Regions from separate parts of the Lysinibacillus sp. FSL K6-0102 genome, predicted to be linked through region 3. Evidence: riboswitches for the same ligand, from Rfam matches in the RefSeq annotation. Region 3 holds a riboswitch; each other region holds the start of a gene.
What was found. Region 3 has a riboswitch for cobalamin ahead of metE (5-methyltetrahydropteroyltriglutamate--homocysteine S-methyltransferase). Riboswitches for the same ligand answer to the same signal wherever they lie in the genome.
Positions count from the first base shown of each region.

Region 1 (5,130 bases), 1.9 Mb from region 3:
TCTGAAAAGAAGGCAGAAACTTTGCTATAATTAAAGAAGCTTAAAAAGGATTCTTCGACTTTCTTTATGAAATCCATAGTGGTTTTTTGAAGCGAAGCACTTACTTCAGGTGGAAAGTCTTCTGTGTATTTAGAAATATTTTCTTGCATATGAAGCCACATATCTGATAGCTTGGAAATATAATAGGGAGCTTGCTTAGATAGTAAAATTATTTGTGTCATTATTTGTGTAATAGAAAGATAACAAATAATAGATATAACAATAACACTCACTATGTAAATAAAAGCAACTGCTATTTTCCGTGACATTTTCCATTTCCGTTTAAAGAACATGACAATTGGTTCTAAGAAAAATGCACTAATCCCAGCAAGTATTAAAGGCATGGACACTGGGATAACAAAATAGGCAGCTAGAAGTAGTGATATTATCACAATCAACCGAAAAATCAATTTCCTAGCATTAAATTTATTCATAAACTCACCTTCTTTGCGAAAAAAATTAAGTTAAGTGTACCATAAATCAAATTTTATTACGTTCTGAAACAATAAAGGTAGGGATGAATTATGGAAAAAGAGATTTTGCAACTTTTTAGTAATCTAACAGAGCATGATCGCGATATTCAATATGAATCTTACGAGGAATTAATAAAAATTATGCAAGAACCCGTAGATTGGACATATGCAGTTTGGGAACAGCTAATAAAAGCTCTTACATACAATAATGGTTATTCTCGTGCACGTGCTGCACAAATTTTATGCGCTTTAGCTGCAAAAAGTGATCCAGAAGAAAGGGTCTTGGAGGATTTTTTAAAGATTTGGGCTGTGACTTACGATGAACAATCTGCTACGGCAAGGCATGCATTACAAGCAATTTGGAAAATTGGACAGGCGGGTCCAGTACAAAGAGATTTGGTTGTATCGTATCTAGCTAAAAGATTTCAAACATGTATAGATGAAAAACAGCCATCTCTTATTCGTCAGGATATTATAATGTCATTTAAAAAGTTATATGATCAAACAAATGACTCGAAATTATTAGATATTGCCCATCGTTTAATTAATGAAGAACAAGATGCTAAATATAAAAAGAAGTATAAGTCAGCCATCCGTTCAAAGTAGCGAGGTGGTGTTTTTTTGTGCAAATTCTTTGATGAACGATAGAATAGTCAACTATAATGAATGAAAAAAGGGGATTATGCATGAGCATTTATAATTATCTAGTTCGGAAGCCTAATGGCGAAATTTTATCGATGGAAACATATCGTGGAAAAACAATGTTAATTGTTAACACGGCAAACCAATGCCGATTTACATATCAATTTGAAGACTTACAGAAAATGTATGATAGATATGGAAAAGAGAATTTTGTAGTTCTTGGATTCCCTTGTGATCAATTTGGCCATCAAAATCCTGAAGATGGGGAGGAAACTAAGCATCTATGCAAGGTAAACTATGGGGTCACATTCCCGATTTTTGAGCTTGTACAGGTAAATGGAGAGGCTACCCATCCACTCTTTAATTATTTAAAGCATGAAGTGGATTACCGAGAGTTTGGGAAGGCAAGTATGCAGGAGAAAATGTTGGCAGAAGCAATTGTTCAACTTGCCCCAAGCTTTTTAGATGGTCGTAATATTCGCTGGAACTTTACAAAATTTCTAGTAGATGCTAATGGTAAGACCGTCGCACGCTTTGAACCAACAGATTCACAGCTCGATATTGAAAAAGCAATTGAAACACTATTATAGTAAATTTCTTAATAATGTAAAAATTTGTTAGGGTTTTCTCTTCAAGTAGAAATAATGCTATATTTTAAAACTGTGTACAGCTATTTTTTCTGAAGCATATATGATAAACTGCTTTACAAATGAAATATTCTTGCAGAATAAAGGTGCTAATTAGCATAATCGGGAATCCGGTGAAAAACCGGAGCTGTTTCCGCAACTGTAAGTGCAGCCATTATAAAGATTTACCACTGTCTCAAAGAAGATGGGAAGGTCCTTTATAACACATTCGTTTCATGTGACGAACTGTACAAGCCAGGAGACCGACCTTTATTTGAACGTATAAAAACTTCTCGGAAGCTAGGAGGATATACGGCAAATACATAGGCTTTGTCCAGTTTGATGGCTCATTATGTTATTTTTGTCGTTCCTTTGCAAAAAGGAGCGACTTTTTTATGCCTTTCAAATAAGAATTTTTCATTATAGAAAATAGGGGGGAAGCAAGTGAAAAAAGATGCCCGTTATTCTTGTTATCCATTTATGCGTGAGAAAGCTTCAACGGTCGATTTTGAAATTCGAACAGATAGTCTGACAACACATCTAGGAGTTGCATTAGCTGCGGTAAAAAAAGAGGATGTTCAAGTTGTTGCTGAGGATTTATTGCTTATGTTACCTATGGCTTATCATGTGAATGGCTCAGTACGTGGGAAATTAGCAGTAACTGAAGAGGATTTATCTTGGTTAAGTGAACGTTATGATTTTTACGTTCGCCATGTGAAGGAAGAGATTCAAAGTTTTGTTTTACCTCAAGGAACAGAGGCTGCTGCAGCCTTACATCTTTGTCGCAGTGAGGCAAAAAAATCATATCGTACTTTACACAAAGTATCAGAAGAACGAGAGGTTCCAGCTATTCTTTTCGATTACCTTGGTTTATTAGCTAATGTATGTTTTGTCATGGCTGTTTTTATGAATCAGCAAGCTGGAATAGCGGAAATACCGTTTATTAGTAAATCCTACCCAATGAAAAAGAAAAAGGAGAATAACAATGAAAAAAGTATTTAATTTCCAATGGCTATCAGTGCTCTTACTTGCACTGGTATTAGCAGGCTGTGGCACTGCTGAAGATACAAAAAATAAAGATGCTTCGCAAGATACACAACAAGCAGAGAAAACAAGCTATAAAGTGACAGATGACCGTGGAGTGGAAATAGAGTTTAAAGAAGTACCAAAAACAGTTGTATCTTTACAACCAAGTAATACTGAAATTTTGTTTGCTTTAGGTGTTGGCGATAAAATTGTAGGAGCAACTGAGTACGATACTTACCCAGAGGAAGCACAAAAAATTGAACGTGTCTCTGATACTATGAACTTTAACAGTGAAAGAATTATAGCGTTAAAGCCAGATGTTGTCATTGCTTATACAATAGGTGATAAGGATGCCCTAAAGCCGCTTGAGGACGCAGGAATTAAAGTGTTTGTTATTCAATCTGCGACTACTTTCGACGATGTTTATGGAGATATCGAACAAATTGCTGCTGTGATGGATGTTCCTGATAAAGGAAATAAATTAAACGAAGAGATTAAAGCGAAAATTGCTGAAGTACAAACGAAGGTGAAGGATGTAAAAACGCCGAAAAATGTTTATTTAGAGGTTAGCCCTAAGCCAGACATATATACAGCAGGCTCTAGCACTTTCCAGCAAGAAATATTAGATGCAGCTAATGTTAATAATGTTTTTTCTGACTTGAATAGCTGGGCAAAAGTGAATGAGGAAGATGTTATTGCGAAAAATCCAGATGTTATTTTAACAACAGTAAACTATACAGAAGATCCAATAGGAGAAATTCTTGGACGAGATGGTTGGAATACTGTGAAAGCTATTCAAAACAAAGCGGTATTGTCCATTGATACAGATATCTCTAATCGACCTGGTCCGCGTATTGGTGAAGCTGTAGAATTAGTAGCGAAGGCTGTGTACCCAGAGTTATTTAAATAAGAAATGTTTCCATGCTAGCTGTCAGCCATTCAGCTAGCATTTTTTATGTGGTTTAAATTATTACCTAGCGTGAAAATTGGAATTAATGTAGTTTGTTCTTTAAAATAAAAGTAAGTATGCTTGATAATCTTAGGAGGTGTAGTGATTGGAGCAATTAGAGACAAAGGTAATTCCATTTGAAGCAGTCTATAATTTCCGAGACATGGGTGGATATAAAACAAAAGATGGGCGTAGGGTAAAGAACGGTTTATTTTACCGCTCAGCTGCCCTTGGAAAAATGACACTGGCGGATAAAGAGCTATTTGAAACGTTAGGGATTAAAACCATTTTTGATTATCGCGATAACAATGAGGCGTATCATAATCCTAACCCAGTGTTCTCGCATGCTCAATATATACAAATCCCAGCGAAGGGTAATCATGGTTTTGAAATGCCAACCAATGCTGGTGGTAGAGATTTCTATAAAGTGGTAAGCCCTGAGATGTTTCGGGATTTTTATGCACAAATGCCTTTTAACAATCTTTCATTTAAAGAGTTAATGCAAACGATTCAAAATCCTAATAATCTAGGTCTTGTACATCATTGCGCAGTTGGTAAGGACCGAACGGGTATTGGAGGAGCACTTATTTTACTAGCTTTAGATGTACCTGAGGAGACTATCATGGAGGATTATTTAGATACTAATATACATTTACGTCCAATGGTAGAACGAATGGCTCAGGCTATTCAGCATCAGTATAATGAGCAAGAACTACAGCAATTTTATGCATTAATGTCCGCCCGTGAAGACTATTTACAAGCAGCATTGGATGCGATGGATCGTCGCTATGGTTCTAAGACTGGGTTTTTAGAGCAGGAATTTGGCCTAACAATTGAAAAACGAGAGCAATTACAATCTTATTGCTTAATTTAAAAATGAGCCCTTTCACACGATGTGAAAGGGATTTTTTATGTGGAAGCGCTGTCTTCCTATAAATCTCTTTACAGTCTGAATATTTGTGATAAGATACAATAGATTTTTAAGAAAAAATAGGAGAAGTGAAAGTATTGGCAGACACAATTAAAGAGACAAATAAGTTAAGTCTATTCCATTTAACATGGCCAATCTTCTTAGAAGTTTTTCTATTTATGTTGATGGGACTAGCCGATACTTTTATGCTCAGTGCTTTATCAGATAATGCTGTATCAGGAGTAGGTGCAGCCAATCAATATATCCATATTGCCATCTTGATTCTGGAGGTAGTGGGCAATGGTGCATCTATTGTTGTTTCTCAGTATTTAGGCTCCAAACGCTTTTTTGAAGCGGCCAAGATCTCGGCGTTAGCGGTCACGATGAATTTGGTCGTTGGGCTTTTAATGAGTATTTTATTTTTCTTCTTTGCGAGACATTTAATGACAATGATGAACTTGCAGG
Region 1 is NZ_JBBOPH010000001.1:4,427,241-4,432,370, reverse strand. Features, by position in the region: gene ytvI (sporulation integral membrane protein YtvI) at 1-473, opposite strand, end outside; gene NYE73_RS22485 (hypothetical protein) at 564-1,118, shown strand; gene NYE73_RS22480 (glutathione peroxidase) at 1,199-1,744, shown strand; cobalamin riboswitch at 1,869-2,066, shown strand; gene NYE73_RS22475 (hypothetical protein) at 2,225-2,782, shown strand; gene NYE73_RS22470 (ABC transporter substrate-binding protein) at 2,766-3,716, shown strand; gene NYE73_RS22465 (tyrosine-protein phosphatase) at 3,862-4,629, shown strand; gene NYE73_RS22460 (MATE family efflux transporter) at 4,764-5,130, shown strand, end outside.
Region 1: another riboswitch for cobalamin. It lies ahead of NYE73_RS22475 (hypothetical protein); the one in region 3 lies ahead of metE (5-methyltetrahydropteroyltriglutamate--homocysteine S-methyltransferase).

Region 2 (5,130 bases), 160 kb from region 3:
TTGCTGTGGTGTTTTGTCCTTCAAGTTTATGTAAAACAAATTCGATATATAGTCATTTTTCTTCTCGTCCATACGAGTCTCTACATAAACTACCTCTGTCCCATCTGGTGAAAGCTGTGGATCTGCTACTGATTTTAAGTGATAAAGATCTTCTGGTTGAATCCCTTGTTTCGATGTCATGTTCTTGCTCCTTTGTATTGTAATTTTCTGTGCCTTATTACAATACTTCGACACCCTAAGTAATATTCCTGCTATTTAATTGAATTTTTTACTAGTTCCCAATATTCTGCTGACTTTGTTCTGCGATAAAATTTATAAAAGGGCTCATTTGGGCGAGCATGCTCCTTATAAAGGTTTATCAGGTGCAGTAAAAAATCTTCAATTTGTGTGACGTCTACCCTCTTAGCGAATAACGTGCCAGCCTGTGCCTTTGCTCCCATCGGTACTGCCCCTAAATAGACATCAAAGCTTTCTTGTTGGTAAACGAGTCCAATATCATCATAGACTGCATTGTAGCAAGCTGATGCACAGCCATTAATATTGACACGCACTCTTGCAGGTACCTTCATCCCCTCTATGGCATGATAGAGCTGTTCGGTTATCGGAGCAGCCTCCATTTTCTCCCCATCACAAAAATCGCAGGCCTTCATGGCTATGATTGAACCAGAGGGAGCAACATAAAGACCTGCTTCCTGTAAGGCTTGCACCGCTTCTGTGGCATCGCACGTTGGTATGGATACGAGTATACTATAGGAAGCAGAATATTTTATCGCCCCCTTTTCGCCAGCAATTTCGGCTATCTTTTGGAATTGTGCAGGAGTATAATGCTTATTAATAATGCCAGGGCTAACGGCTAGACGGGTAAACTCACCATGACGGTTCAGTGTTTCAAATGTTTGATCTGGTACATTTTTTTGAAATGCGTTCATTTTTATCGCTCCTTATAAAAAAGGAGCTAGCAAAACGCTAGCTCGAATGGATTAAAAGTTTTCAGGATAGAAGCCCTTTGCTAAAATTTCAATGGCCTCTGCCGCACGAACCCCTTCAGACGCTGCTGAAAGTGGCAGGATGACAAAGCGCTCATTTTTGACCGCTTCCATCTCCTTTAAGGCTGGATCATTTTTTAAGAATTGGATCTTTTGGTCTGCCGTTGTTTCACCGTAATCAATCACGACAACTACCTCTGGGTTGCGGTCTACTGCATCTTCCTTCGACACAGTTGTCCAGCCTGATTCCACATCACCAAAGATATTTTGTCCACCCGCGATTGTCACAAGCTCATTCATAAAGTTTTGACCAGCTGTAAATACATCCTTTTCACCGCTATCAAACACAAGAACACGTAATTTTTCGCTATCTTTTGGTAATTTAGCTTGTACTGCCTCTACATCTTTCGTCATTTGCTCAATTAAAGCTTCGCCACGATCCTCAATACGGAAAATCTTTGCGATATTGCGAATATCAGTGAAAATATCCTCTATGGTTGGCTTTGTCATGTTGGAAGCCGTATGTAAATACGTATGGATGCCTAATTCTTCAAGCTCTTCTGGTGTGCCTACACCCTTTTCGCCAAAGCCACTTTTCCAGCCAGCATATAGGAAATCTGCCTCGGCATCGATGACTTGCTCCTTCGTTGGGTATTGATCGGAAAGAACAGGGACCTTATCGTATGCCTCTTGCAGTGGTTCATAGATTTTATCATCTAAGTAAGCTGTCCCTACCATAGAATCCTCTAAACCAAGTGCTAACATAATTTCTGTCACATGTTGATTTAAGCTAATCGCTTTTGTTGGTGCTTCCGTATATGTTTGAGTTGTGTCATTATTTTTAATGGTTACTTCTGCTGCCGCCTCAGATGGCTCAACCTTTTCACCTTGTGCAGCTGATTCCGTTTTGTCCTTTGCGTTACAAGCCCCTAAAACAGCGACCAAGGCAATGATCATCATCAGCCATATACTTTTCCATTTCTTCATGTCCTTTTCTCCTTTGCTGTTAAAATATAGAAAGAAATCAGAGACTTCTTTACTACTAAGGTAGTTGGAAGGGCATAAAAAAACCCTCTTGTCGCCAAGAGAGTAGCATAGTGAAATAACGGTATCATTACCTTCATCACTATCCCCATCCTCGTGGTTCTTAGTCAAAAAATACATACTGGCAGGTATCCTGGCTTAGGTTCATCATCTATACGCCTTCCCATAGTTTCACTACAGTGGCATGCTGTATAGACTCCCCATTTACAGTTGCGGGACAGCATCGGAATTGCACCGATTTCCCTTTTAAGCAAATGACAAATGCCATTTGCACCAATACGTTCTATAATGGTCAATACTATTGATAGACTAGCAGAAGAAAATTTATCGCGCAATCAGTAGTATGACACTAAAAGTATAATCATCATTATATTAGCACTATTTCGACATAAAGACGAACTATTTTACAAGAAATATAGAAGCTAGTATTCTGTTACAATAAAAAGATAGCATTCTATAGAAACGAGGATTTCTTATGTACAAAACGATCGGTGTACTTGCGCACGTGGATGCAGGAAAAACGACCTTCTCTGAGCAAGTGCTTTTTCATACAAATAGTATTCAAGCACGGGGGCGTGTTGATCATCAGGATACCTTTCTTGATCATCATGAGCTAGAGCGCAGACGGGGCATTACGATATTTGCCGAGCAAGGGCGCATGAATATTGGCGATGATACATACACATTGATTGATACGCCAGGGCATGTCGATTTCTCCCCTGAGATGGAGCGTGCCATTCGTGTGATGGATTATGCCATTATTATCATTAGCGCTGTCGAAGGGATACAGGGCCATACAGAAACAGTGTGGCAACTTTTACGTCAATACCATGTCCCTACCTTCTTCTTTATCAATAAAATGGATCGTGAGGGTGCCAATATGGAGGCTGTCATCAGACAGCTTCGCAAAGATTGCTCTCAGCATGTATTGTTCATCGATGAGCCACTGCGAGCAGACTATGTATCAAATAATATTATGGAATGGCTGGCGGAGCGCGACGAAAAATTGCTTGATGCCTTTCTAAATGAGTCATTGGAGCATGAACAGTGTCTTGCTCAATTAAAGGAAATGATTAAAAATGAAGGTGCCTTCCCTTGCTTTGCTGGCTCGGCCTTAAAGGATGAGGGCATTCAGGAATTTCTTGACCAGCTCCCGCTGTTAACGGCTTCCCATTTTGACAAGGATGCCCCGTTTGAGGGCGAGGTTTTTAAGATTCGTCATGATGGGCACCAGCGTTTAACCTTTATGAAGGCAACCAAGGGCTCGTTGCATGTACGAGATGAATTTTCATTTGACGAAGTAACAGAAAAAGTGACCGAAATTCGCCTTTATAACGGCAGTCGCTTTGAGACCGTTCAACAGGTAGAGGCAGGAGAAATTTTCGCTGTCAAAGGACTGAGCCAGGCAAACATTGGGGATCGAATCGGTACAACGATGCTATCACAGCCCTATGAGCTTGTCCCAACCTTACAGGCAAAGGTTCAATATGAGGGTGATCAGCATATCAAGGAAGTGCTACAGATTTTCCGTTTACTCGAAGCAGAAGAGCCGTCCTTGCGTGTGGTCTGGCAGGAAAAATTTCAGGAAATCCATGTGCATATTATGGGTGCCATTCAATTGGAGGTCCTGACAGAGGTATTAATGACGCGTTTTTCATTAGCTGTCTCCTTTGGTGAGCCGCAAATTTTATACATGGAAACCATTGCGACGACCGTAACGGGCTATGGTCATTTCGAGCCCCTCAAGCATTATGCAGAAGTTCATTTATTAATGGAGCCAAATCCACGTGGAACAGGTAATACCTTCACCAATGCCTGTCATGCCGATCATTTATCTGTAGGCAATCAGCGCCTTGTTGAAAAGCATCTGTTTGAGCGTGACCATCATGGGCTACTGACAGGCTTCCCTGTAACAGATATTCATTTTACACTTCTAACAGGTCGCGGGCACAATGAACATACATCGGGGGGAGATTTCCGTGAAGCCAGTTTCCGTGCCCTGCGTCAGGGGCTGGAGCAGGCACAAAATGTTCTACTTGAACCCTATTATCGCTTTAAAATGAAAGCTTCAAACGACTTTATCGGTCGTATGATGACTGATATTCAGCAAGCAGCAGGCACGTTCGATGACCCGATTTTATCCGAAACGGATGTTATCCTAACAGGTCGTGCACCTGTTGCCACTTTAATGAGCTACAGCACAACCTTTGCCGCCTATACAAATGGGAAAGGTGCACTCACACTCCAATTTGATGGCTATGATGTGTGCCATAATACAGAGGATGTGATTGCACAGATTGGCTACGATAAAAATGCCGACCCTGAGTATAGTTCCTCTAGTATCTTTTGTGCTAAGGGCAAAGGATATTCGGTTCCATGGCAAGAAGCACAGGCAGCCATGCATTGCCTGTAGGATGGGATGAGCCTGCTCGCTTCGGGTATTTCCGCGGGTATTTCTTTCTTGGGCATAAATATATCTCTACCCTGCCATAAGATATTACAAGCCCTCCAAAAAATGGAGGGCTTGTTTTTATAGTGCACCGACAGCTTTCTTTGTTGGATTGTCCAACAAATATGCGGGTTCAACTATTACATAGTCATGCTTGTTCGTAAAATCAATTAGTACCTTACCAGGTTGACTTTTTAATAGTTGTAGATGATCAATTAATTGCAGTAAAAGCTCGTGACCGTTGCCACGTGGATGCCAGTTGAAATGATAATCATTTAACGCTTGCACCGCTTCAATAAATTGGGCATATTCCTGCTGCACAAATGCAATGAGTTTGTCATGATGAGATGCTAAATCATATAAATATGTTTCGTAAAAGCGCATGACAATCGAGCATAATAAGTCATTGACACGAGCGGCACTTAAAACAGGCTTTGGCTCCAATGATAGACGGTCGAGGTTGGGCTTTGCGCGTGTAGAATCAATGCGCGTAATTAAGTGATACGCTTCTCCGTTGACCTCATAGACAATCGGATTGGTCGGCATGTACATCATAAAACTATTCGTCTTTGTTTTTAGTTCATCTGCTATGGCTGCTTTCGCTAAAAGATGACCGTCCACATCCCCATTTTGTATCCAAATAATTTCTTT
Region 2 is NZ_JBBOPH010000001.1:2,383,034-2,388,163, reverse strand. Features, by position in the region: gene NYE73_RS12095 (S9 family peptidase) at 1-180, opposite strand, end outside; gene NYE73_RS12090 (precorrin-3B methylase) at 252-929, opposite strand; gene NYE73_RS12085 (ABC transporter substrate-binding protein) at 981-1,973, opposite strand; cobalamin riboswitch at 2,137-2,323, opposite strand; gene NYE73_RS12080 (elongation factor G) at 2,506-4,443, shown strand; gene NYE73_RS12075 (hypothetical protein) at 4,561-5,130, opposite strand, start outside.
Region 2: another riboswitch for cobalamin. It lies ahead of NYE73_RS12085 (ABC transporter substrate-binding protein); the one in region 3 lies ahead of metE (5-methyltetrahydropteroyltriglutamate--homocysteine S-methyltransferase).

Region 3 (5,130 bases):
TCCAGCTTAAAACTCTACTGTATATCTAACAGTGTTGCCCTATAGAATGCGTTTATTGCCTTTTCTACATCATCTGCCTCATGTATATAGCGAAGTGTGATGACACCAGTTGGACTGACTTCAAACGTAATGATTTCCTTACTGTAGGGTGGGGAATGCGCATGCTCAAAGGTCGTAACTTCCACGCTAACTTTAAAGCTAAACTGACTTTCTTTGACAATTTTTAAAATTTTCACATCATACAAGCCATACTGCTTAGGATAGCCATAGTAATGATCAATTTCCTTTTCAATAAATGGATTAAGGATTGTAATGAATGTGTCCCTGATTAGTTGCTCATCAGCTTGTTCACTTTGCGCATAAATCTTACATGGCAGAATGAACATAGTGAAGATAAACATTAAAACATAAGCAAATTTTTTCATGGAATAGTGACCTTTCTGCAGGATGATACTTTATAGAGTGCACCAATCACAGCAAATTATCGAGCATTTTTAAAGAAAGGGAATTGAACAATGGGAAAAATAATACTGCCCTTTTTATGTATGCTTTTGTTATTTCCAACAGCTACTTCGGGGTCAGAACCTGAAGGCTTAAAATGTCCAAATCCAGATGTATTGATGAAAACAACGGTGAAAGACAAAGACGAGCTTAGTCAAGCATTAGCTGACATCATTCCAAAAGTATATGGCTCAAGCCCTGATTATCAGGAGTGGCAAATTGAGGTGATAAAGCCCATGCCCATATTAACTGGCATGGAGGAGAATTACTATAAAATGGCGGTGAACTTCTGTGGAGAAAATGTGGCTAATCACTCCTGGTTTGTTCGATTAAGGTTTCCAAGATTACTGCCAGCGCAAAGTGCATCACTAGGTGAGCTATATATCGTGAAAGAGACAAATTCTAAATGGATCCATTGGTTTCAATATCATTAAAAAGGAAGAATCCATAAATGGATTCTTCTCTTTATGACATAGCTATCGTTTTCGTTGCTACAGTTTGTTGAAATGCCTGATCATGCTCAACAATCACCATTGTGAGATGAGAGCTTTTTATGAGCTCTTCAATCTGCATGCGTGAATAGATATCAATAAAATTGAGTGGTTCATCCCAAATATATAAATGAGCCTTCTCACACAAGCTTTTAGCAATCAGCAGCTTTTTCTTTTGCCCACCAGAATAATGAGAGATATCCTTCTCAAATTGAATACGCTCAAAATCCATCTTGCGCAGGATTGATTTAAATAACGTCTCATCAATACCATGCTCTTCAATAAATTCCGATAGCAATCCCTTTAAATGGGATGTATCCTGCTGAACATAGGAAATGACTAGACCTGAAGCTAACTTTATCGAGCCTGTATGTTGGATGGGATTACCTAGAATAAGTTTTAACATACTACTTTTTCCGCTTCCATTTTTGCCATCTAAAACAACTCGATCCCCTTGTGCCACTTTGAAGCTAATAGGCTTATTCACGATATGGTCATCGTACCGAATCGATACATCCGTGACAACAACCATTTCTTTTGATGGATATGCCAATGGCTCTACTTTCAATGACTCGGTTTTTTCAACATTTTTTAGCAGTTTTGATTTTTCCTCAATAGCTCTTTGTTGTCTGGATTCTAGGTTCTTCGCTCGTTTCATCATCTTGGCTGCTTTATGTCCAACAAAGCCTTTGTCCAGTTTGGAACCTGAATTGGTTGTGCCGTTTTTGGAGGCTTCCACTTGATTAGACCAACCTGACGAACGCTTTGAGGATTGTTTTAATCGGTCGATATCTTTTTGCAGTCGTTGATTGGTTACTTCTTCGTGTTCCTGCTGACGATCAAAATTTAACTTCCAAGAAGAATAATTTCCACTTTGAACGTCAATATTGGCTCTATTGATCGATAGGATATGGTCAACACAGCCATCTAAAAAGCTTCTGTCATGTGAAATTAAAATAAATCCTTTTTTCCTGCGAAGATAATCGGAAACCGTCTTTCGTGCATCCGTGTCTAGGTGATTGGTTGGTTCATCAATTAATAAAAATTGACCCTCTGTCAAAAACAACGCAGCAAGCAGCACCTTTGTTTGTTCGCCATTGGATAATGTTTTAAAAGGACGATACATGACCTCCGCATCTACATGTAGGTAAGCTATTTCACGTAGACATTCCCAATCTTCTGCCTGAGGACAAATTTCCTCAAATATTTCATGGGTATATTTATTTGGATCAGAAACTGGATAGGGGAAATAAGTGAAGTCTACAGAAGAGATGATTTTTCCGCTATACTCATAATTTCCTAATAACAACTGAAAGAATGTTGTTTTACCTCGTCCGTTTCTACCGATAAATCCAAGTTTCCAATCCGTATCGATTTGAAAGTTGACATTCTCAAAAATATTGTCAAAGCTGCTTGGATAAGAAAAAGTTAGGTTTTGTACTTGTATCATGGACATGATAATTCCTCCTTTGTATTGCAACAGTTTACTTTTCATACAAAGTCGGTCTATCCATCTATGGTTGATTTCTCCGTATAAGCAGATGGATATTAACGACTTATACGGAGTGTTACATGCGTTACAATAGTTTTTGAATCGCTCATATTTTTCCTCTCCTTTATGGGTAAATGAAAGGTACAAAATCAACTATGAAAGCAAGAAAAAATCCCTCCAATTGTGCATTGGAAGGATTAGTCTTTCTCTGAATAAATGTGATTTGCCATTTGTCATGACAAATAAAATGCAAACTGATAGTTAAAAATGGATAGACTAACCCTATATTTTGTGTTTGAAATCATTCAATTCAAATAAAAATATAGTTTAGTTCTTCATTGTCCATTCATCAGTCCTCTCATAATTGTCTTTTTATAGTAACAAATTTTTTTACAGAATACAATGTAACCTTATTTTCACTTAGTACTATACAATAATTCCTATAATATTTATAGAAATAATTTATATAATAGTTGAAAAATAATTTCTACTATTCTGAAATATGTGCTATAGTAGGAGCATAATTGAATATTGTGTAAGACTTGGTGCCAAATGAAAGTTTGGCTTAAAAGGGAAGTCGGTGCAAATCCGACGCTGTCCCGCAACTGTAATTCGGAGCAAATCACAAATGCCACTGGGGAAACTGGGAAGGCTGTGAGGCGTGTTGATGGAAAGCCAGGAGACCTGCCAATTTCTAGTACACACCAAATACCTACGTGGAAATAGGTGGTGAAAAGTGACCAAATAGGCACTGTGCGATAACGTTTATGCGAAAGTAGATACTTTTTCGTATTGTTTTAGCATTATTAATTTTAACATGCAGCCATTTTCCTAATAGGAGAATGGCTTTTTATTTTTTCTAAAAAAGGAGCTTAAAAACATGAACTATACAAGTACATTGATCGGTTATCCCTATATAGGGGAGGAACGCGAATGGAAAAAAGCACTAGAAGCATTTTGGCGCAATGAACTTTCTGAGGAGGACTTTGAGGAAAAATTAAAGAAAATCCGTTTATCAAGAATAAACAAGCAGCTGCAACTTGGAATCGATATGGTGACAGTTGGCGACTTTACGTTTTACGATAGAATGTTAGATACAGCTTTGATGTTTGGTTTAGTTCCAAAGCGCTTTAACTGGCAAGGTGGTAAAGTCGATTTTCATACCTACTTCAGTGTAGCAAGAGGAGACAAAACAGCCGTAGCTAGTGAAATGACAAAATGGTTTAATACAAATTATCACTACATTGTTCCAGAGTATGAGGGACAAGCCTTACAACTAACAGAAAATAAAGTGTTAGCCGACTTTTTAGAGGCGAAGGAAACTTTCGGTATCATTGCGAAGCCGACACTAATTGGTCCCTATACATTTTATAAGTTAACGAAAGGCTACAACAAATTAACACAGGTTGAGTACTTATTAGCTTTATTACCACTCTATACGCAGGTATTAAAAGAATTAGTGGATGCAGGTGCCACTTGGATTCAGCTAGAAGAGCCATCCCTCGTCTTAACACTTGATCCAGCAGAGATAAAGCTGGTGAAAGAAATGTATGACCAGTTAGCCACTGCCGTTCCTGAGGCTAAAATAATGCTACAGACTTATTTCGAAGCTTTAAGTGCCTATGAAGCATTAAGTACATTGCCTGTTCAAGGATTCGGTTTGGACTTTGTTCATGGCTATAAAGGAAATATGGCGTCACTTCGTCAATTTGGTTTCCCGCAGGATAAAGTATTAGGAATAGGGGTAGTGAATGGCCGTGATATTTGGCGTTCAAACCTGGCGGAGGTCAATGCGACAATTCAAGCCATTGAACAGCTAAGTCATGCTGCTGAACTATGGATTCAACCATCAAGTAACCTACAGCACGTTCCAATCACAACCTCTCTTGAAAATGAACTTGACCCTGTTTTAAAGCAGTCTCTGGCCTTCGCAGATGAGAAAATCGTAGAAATCACGGGGCTGACTAAATATAGACGAGATAAAGATGGTTCCTTACAACATAATTTTTCAGAAAGTATGAAGGCGATTGAGGCTCTAAAAAATCATCCAATCCGCCAAAATAAGTTAATTCATCAAGCCGTTCAAACTGTGACAAAGCAAGATTTTGAACGACACAGTAATTTTACGAAGCGACAAACGATCCAACAACAAGCCTTAGGATTACCGCTGTTTCCAACAACTACAATCGGTAGCTTCCCGCAATCAGATGAAGTGAAAAGAAATCGTAATGCGTGGCGAAAGAATCAATTATCGAATGAAGCCTATGAAACATTTTTAGAAGACGAAACAAAGCGCTGGATCTCCATACAAGAGGAATTAGATATCGATGTACTTGTTCATGGTGAATTTGAGCGTACAGATATGGTCGAATATTTCGGTGAAAAGCTGACTGGCTTTGCCTTTACAGAGAAAGCGTGGGTTGTTTCATATGGATCACGCTGTGTGAAGCCTCCGATCATTTATGGAGATGTTGCATGGGCTTCACCAATTACCGTAAAAGAATCCGCCTATGCCCAAAGCCTAACGAAGCGATTTGTAAAAGGCATGCTGACAGGGCCAGTAACAATATTAAATTGGTCCTTTGTGCGAGATGATTTGTCCCGTAAAGATGTCGCTTATCAAATTGCATTAGCACTCCGTAAAGA
Region 3 is NZ_JBBOPH010000001.1:2,547,382-2,552,511, forward strand. Features, by position in the region: gene NYE73_RS12865 (DUF3888 domain-containing protein) at 15-425, opposite strand; gene NYE73_RS12870 (hypothetical protein) at 516-935, shown strand; gene NYE73_RS12875 (Lsa family ABC-F type ribosomal protection protein) at 967-2,448, opposite strand; cobalamin riboswitch at 3,011-3,190, shown strand; gene metE (5-methyltetrahydropteroyltriglutamate--homocysteine S-methyltransferase) at 3,365-5,130, shown strand, end outside.

Region 4 (5,130 bases), 500 kb from region 3:
TTCGTTTGTTGAACCAACACTAATGACACCTTCGAAAGAAGCGGGGAAGGAATATTCATCTGTCGATTCATTTCCTGCGGCCGCCACAATTGTAATCCCACTATCAATCGCTTTCTGAACGGCTTCCTTCATCAGGGGAGATTCACCATAGCCTCCTAGACTCATATTAATGACGTCAACGCCCTGCTCAATTGCATAAAGAATACCCTGTGCAATAATGAAATCATTAGCACCTTCTTTGCCGTTAAATACATCAATTGGCAGTAACTTTGCATTCGGATTAATCCCATGCCCACCTACGCCATTATCTTTTGCTGCGGCGATAATACCTGCCACATGTGTTCCGTGATCGCCTGAATAAGTAGTATTAGCAGGTGCTGCTGCATTATAGGGTGGAAGTACTTGTGACTTTAGATCGGGGTGTTTAAAATCTACACCAGAATCAATGACAGCAACTGTGACATCATGGTTGCCTGCTAATTCTAGTGCCTTATCCATTTGCAGTAAGTTTAAATGATACATCTCTTGTTTTTTAGGATCAGCTTCTTTATTAAAAGAATGATAGATGTAACTAGGAGATACACTTGATATTCCGTTTTGCTTTAAATAGTAAGAGACGGCTTTTTCGATCGATACGCCTTTATTTAGTTGTACAACATCATACCCTAATGAAGGAATGGAGCGGATGACCTTGGAGCCAATTTTTTTATGTACGTTTTTATCAAGACCTGAATGCTTGATAACAATTGTATCCTTACTCATCCATTTTTCTTCATTCTTCTCTGTTTGTTTCGCACTGTTTGCCAGCATGTTTTTCGCTTTATGCTGAGGTGCCTCAGCAAAGGCAGAGGCAGCAGGAACCATGAGTGCAGCAGATGCTACAACAGCGACTGATTTTTTATACCAACTTTTCAATTGTTATCTCTCCTTGGTGTTATAAATTAAATCTCGACTATATTAATACGGACAAAGATTAGAAAAGTTTCGTAATGGAGGAAAATTTTTCTTTGCTATTTTAATTTTTGGTAGGTATAACGAAAAAACCTAGCCTTGTTAAAAGCTTTAGATCTGTTCTATTAATTGTTGTAGCTCCTGCTTGGAACGAGGGATGTTGATATTTTCCTGCAATAGCTTCTTTTTTTGCAAAGCTATGACCATTTCAAAAATCCATGGACGTTCAAGATGCGCGCGATGTAACAATTCGTCTTCATAAAACAAGGTGATTGGATCACCGTTATAAATAATTTTTCCAGCCTCCATAACAATGATTAGATCGGCCCATTCATAGGCGAGAGGTATGTCATGGGTTGCTAGTAAAATGGTTCTCTCACCATCATCTAAATTGGCTAAGTATTGTAATACTTGTGTAGCATAATAATTATCAAGACCTGCTGTTGGTTCATCTAACAAAAGGACAGAGGGCTCCATCGCTAAAACACCTGCCATTGCTACACGTTTTTTCTGACCTACGCTTAAAAAATGAATGGGTTTATCAAGCAAATCTTCCACTTCGGTTTGCGCAACGGCCCATGCTATTTTTTCTTCCGTTTTTTCAGTAGACCAGCCGAGATTCAATGGGCCAAATGCTATATCTTGCTTGACGGTCCCTGAAAAAAGCTGATGATCTGCATTCTGAAAAACAATGCCGACTTTTTGGCGTAGGGCCTTTAAAGCTTTTCGACTATATTCCAGATCGTTGCCTTCGAATACAATCGTTCCAGCTGTAGGTTTTAAAATACCGTTAAGATGCTGAAATAAAGTCGATTTTCCTGCGCCATTATGTCCAAGTATGGCGATTTTTTTACCTTTTGGAATGTCTAATGTAATATCTGACAACGCCTTCGTACCATCCGCATAGGCATAAGATAATTGGTTGAGTTCAAAATAAAATGCTGTCATGTAAAATACCCTCCATATACGATGAGGACTAGTAAAATAGCTGCCATGCCTAGCCAATTTTTCTTGCTATAAGAGCCCATCTCTTGCCAGTAGACGGCCTCGCCTCCACGTGATTGCATGGCATTGTTGAGCTCTCGGCTACGCTGAAACATTTCCACAAATAATGCCACAATAAGCATGGAGACAGAGCGTAGCCATTGCATCGGTGAATGATAGCCAAGACGTGCTTGCTGGGCGAGATGTATATTTTGCATGCTTTCTAAAAACATAAAAATAAAACGATAGATTAGTTCGACGAGCTCCACTAATAAAGAGGGGAGTCGCCATTGTCGTAGCACATAACATATTCCTTGTACGGAAGTGGTTAGAATTAAAAAGTATAAACAACTAATGCTACCAAGGACAATAAAGAACAGCTGTTGCGCTGCTAACACACTTGCATTCCCAATAAAGACAGTCCAATTCCTAAATGTAAACGACCAAATATGGGCAGGGAGTGTATTCGTTGATGATGTAAAGGAAAGTAAAATAGATACGAGACTTGTTAATAAGAAAAAGCTAGGTAGCAATAATAATTTGCCGTAGTATGCAAGCGGAATTTTTGCACCTAAAATGATAAAAGCACTCATTACAAAAAATGTAATGAGTGAAAGTCGTTCATCTCTCATGATGAGCGTTATGAGAAGTAGTCCAAGTGAAAATATCATTTTTTCTAGCGGATGAACGGACGCTAGCTTATTCAGATAGGCATACTTATCAATGAGTAACATAATGGTTAACCTTCTTTGTGTTTGCCACGCATATAGCCGATGAAGTAGCCAATAAAGCCAGCTCCTATAGCTGCCTGTAGCACGAATAATAAGCTTTCGATTTCACCACTTGGTGGCTCCCATAGACTTTCAAACCATGGTTCATATTCCGCATTAATTTCACCAATAGCTGCTTCTGCTTCTCCATCAGCACCACCAAATTCAGCACCTTTTTGTATGAATAAGGGAATGATGGCTAACAACACAACAATTGCTAATAACAATAAATTTTTTTTCATTTGTTAATGTGCCTCCTTTGTTGAGAAAACACGTAACGTTTTTAATTCGCTAACATTGTATTTTTTCAAGAAATTCATCACAATGACCGTTAAAATTCCTTCACTCACTGCTAAAGGAATTTGAGTTAAGGCAAAAATACCTGCAAACTTTGTAAAGGATGCCATAAAGCCTCCAACCTCTGAAGGAAAGGCTAGTGCTAGTTGTACAGAAGTCACAATGTATGTACCTAAATCACCAAGCATAGCTGCAAAGAATATGGCTAGTGAAAATGACAACCCTACTTTTTGAGCCCCTTTAAAGACAAAGTAAGCAATAAAAGGACCAACAATAGCCATAGAAAAGGCATTAGCCCCTAAAGTTGTAATTCCTCCATGAGCTAATAATAAAGATTGAAATAATAAAACGATTGTTCCAATTACACTCATTGCTAGAGGGCCAAAGAGTACTGTCCCAAGTCCTACACCAGTTGGGTGAGAACAACTACCTGTAACTGAAGGGATTTTTAGGGCGGATAGCACAAAGGCAAAGGCTCCTGAAAGCCCCAAAAGCATTTTTGTTTCAGGATTTTCATCAATGGTTTTTCGAATAGAACGCAATCCTAGAATGATAAATGGGATAGAGATCACCCACCAAAAAATAGCCCATTCGATTGGTAAAAAACCTTCCATGATATGCATGGCAAAGGCACGTTTTGGCACGATTAAAAAGGCCAGTAAAAAATAACTAAGTTTCCACCATGATAATGTCAAAAAGCTTTCCTCCTAACTAATTAATAGATTTTTAGAATATTGCGTGCGTAATTAAAAAAAGCACTTCTCCTTAGGTGGAAAAGTGCATAGCTAAAAAAGCAAATAACAGTCTCATCTGCTAAGCCGCACACCTATCCTCGTAGGTTGAAACGATCACTTATTTTTCGGCAGGTCTCCTGGCTCTAGTTCAATGCTTTATAGGTCTTCCCATCCGTTGGACAGTGACATATTCTATAAAGCTCCCTATTACAGTGGCGGGACCGCGCCGGACTCAAACCGGCTTCCCTTTTAAGCAAAATGACAAGCACTTTGCACCGAAAAACATTCAAATTGTGAGATTTCACGACAAAGTGTAACATGAATTTCCATAAATATGCTATACCTTTTATGAAATTTTTTAAATTAAAGGTCAACGGTGAATATTCTGATAAAATTTTGTGCGCAAATTATATAGATTGTATAAAATTCATACCTAGTTCCATTCAAAATTGATAAATTTGTCATAAATTTTTAAAGAAATATTGAAATTTTAAAATAATAAGATATGATAAAGACAGTTTTCTATTTAAAATTCTAATAAAAATTTCATATAAAACGTCAATAAGTGCTCGAATAGTTCGAGATAATAGGGAAATTGGTGAAAATCCAATACAGCCCCCGCTACTGTAATAGCTGATGAAATCGCAAAGCCACTGGTACAAACTTGGGAAGGTGCGACAGTAAAATGAAGCTTAAGTCAGGAAACCTGCTTATTTGATTGTGCATGCAAACTTTTCGGAGGGAGAAGTTGAAGCGAAAGCGGGTACCTGTATTTCATTCTATTCGTTTTTATTTGGCTTCTACAAAACCTTTACTCTTCGTTATAGAGTAAAGGTTTTTCTTTTTCCAAAAAGCAAATGAGGGGAGACAGAAGATGACAACTTGGAATTTAGAGGGGATGAAAACACATCTCTTTATTTGCAATGGCAGTAGCTGCATGAAAAAGGATGGGGAGGAAATTACCTTAGCCATTCGAGATGAGATACAGCGGCAAGCACTCGATCAGGAAATACATACGACAAGAACGCGCTGTAATGGACGCTGCAAGGATGCTTGTGTGGTAATCGCTTATCCTCAAGGAAACTGGTATCGTGTGCCATCAACAGAGCATGCTAGAACACTAGTACAAGATTTACATCATGAATCCTTATACAACGAACATGTCTTTACACTTCGTGAAGGTACATTACAGCGTACTGCTCAAACAACTGCCATTAAAGGGATCGAAAAGGTGAAAGAGGGGTAACAACATGGCGCAAAAAGGAAAAATTTTCGTAGTAGGCTTTGGACCTGGAGATTTTAAGCATATTACGACACGTGCAGTAGAGGCTTTACAACAAAGTGATATGATTATAGGCTATAAAACCTATGTAGAGCTGATTCAAGATTTAGTA
Region 4 is NZ_JBBOPH010000001.1:3,048,384-3,053,513, reverse strand. Features, by position in the region: gene NYE73_RS15595 (S8 family serine peptidase) at 1-915, opposite strand, end outside; gene NYE73_RS15590 (energy-coupling factor ABC transporter ATP-binding protein) at 1,063-1,899, opposite strand; gene cbiQ (cobalt ECF transporter T component CbiQ) at 1,896-2,669, opposite strand; gene NYE73_RS15580 (energy-coupling factor ABC transporter substrate-binding protein) at 2,675-2,947, opposite strand; gene NYE73_RS15575 (energy-coupling factor ABC transporter permease) at 2,951-3,697, opposite strand; cobalamin riboswitch at 3,847-4,031, opposite strand; cobalamin riboswitch at 4,283-4,464, shown strand; gene NYE73_RS15570 ((2Fe-2S) ferredoxin domain-containing protein) at 4,611-4,982, shown strand; gene cobJ (precorrin-3B C(17)-methyltransferase) at 4,987-5,130, shown strand, end outside.
Region 4: another riboswitch for cobalamin. It lies ahead of NYE73_RS15575 (energy-coupling factor ABC transporter permease); the one in region 3 lies ahead of metE (5-methyltetrahydropteroyltriglutamate--homocysteine S-methyltransferase).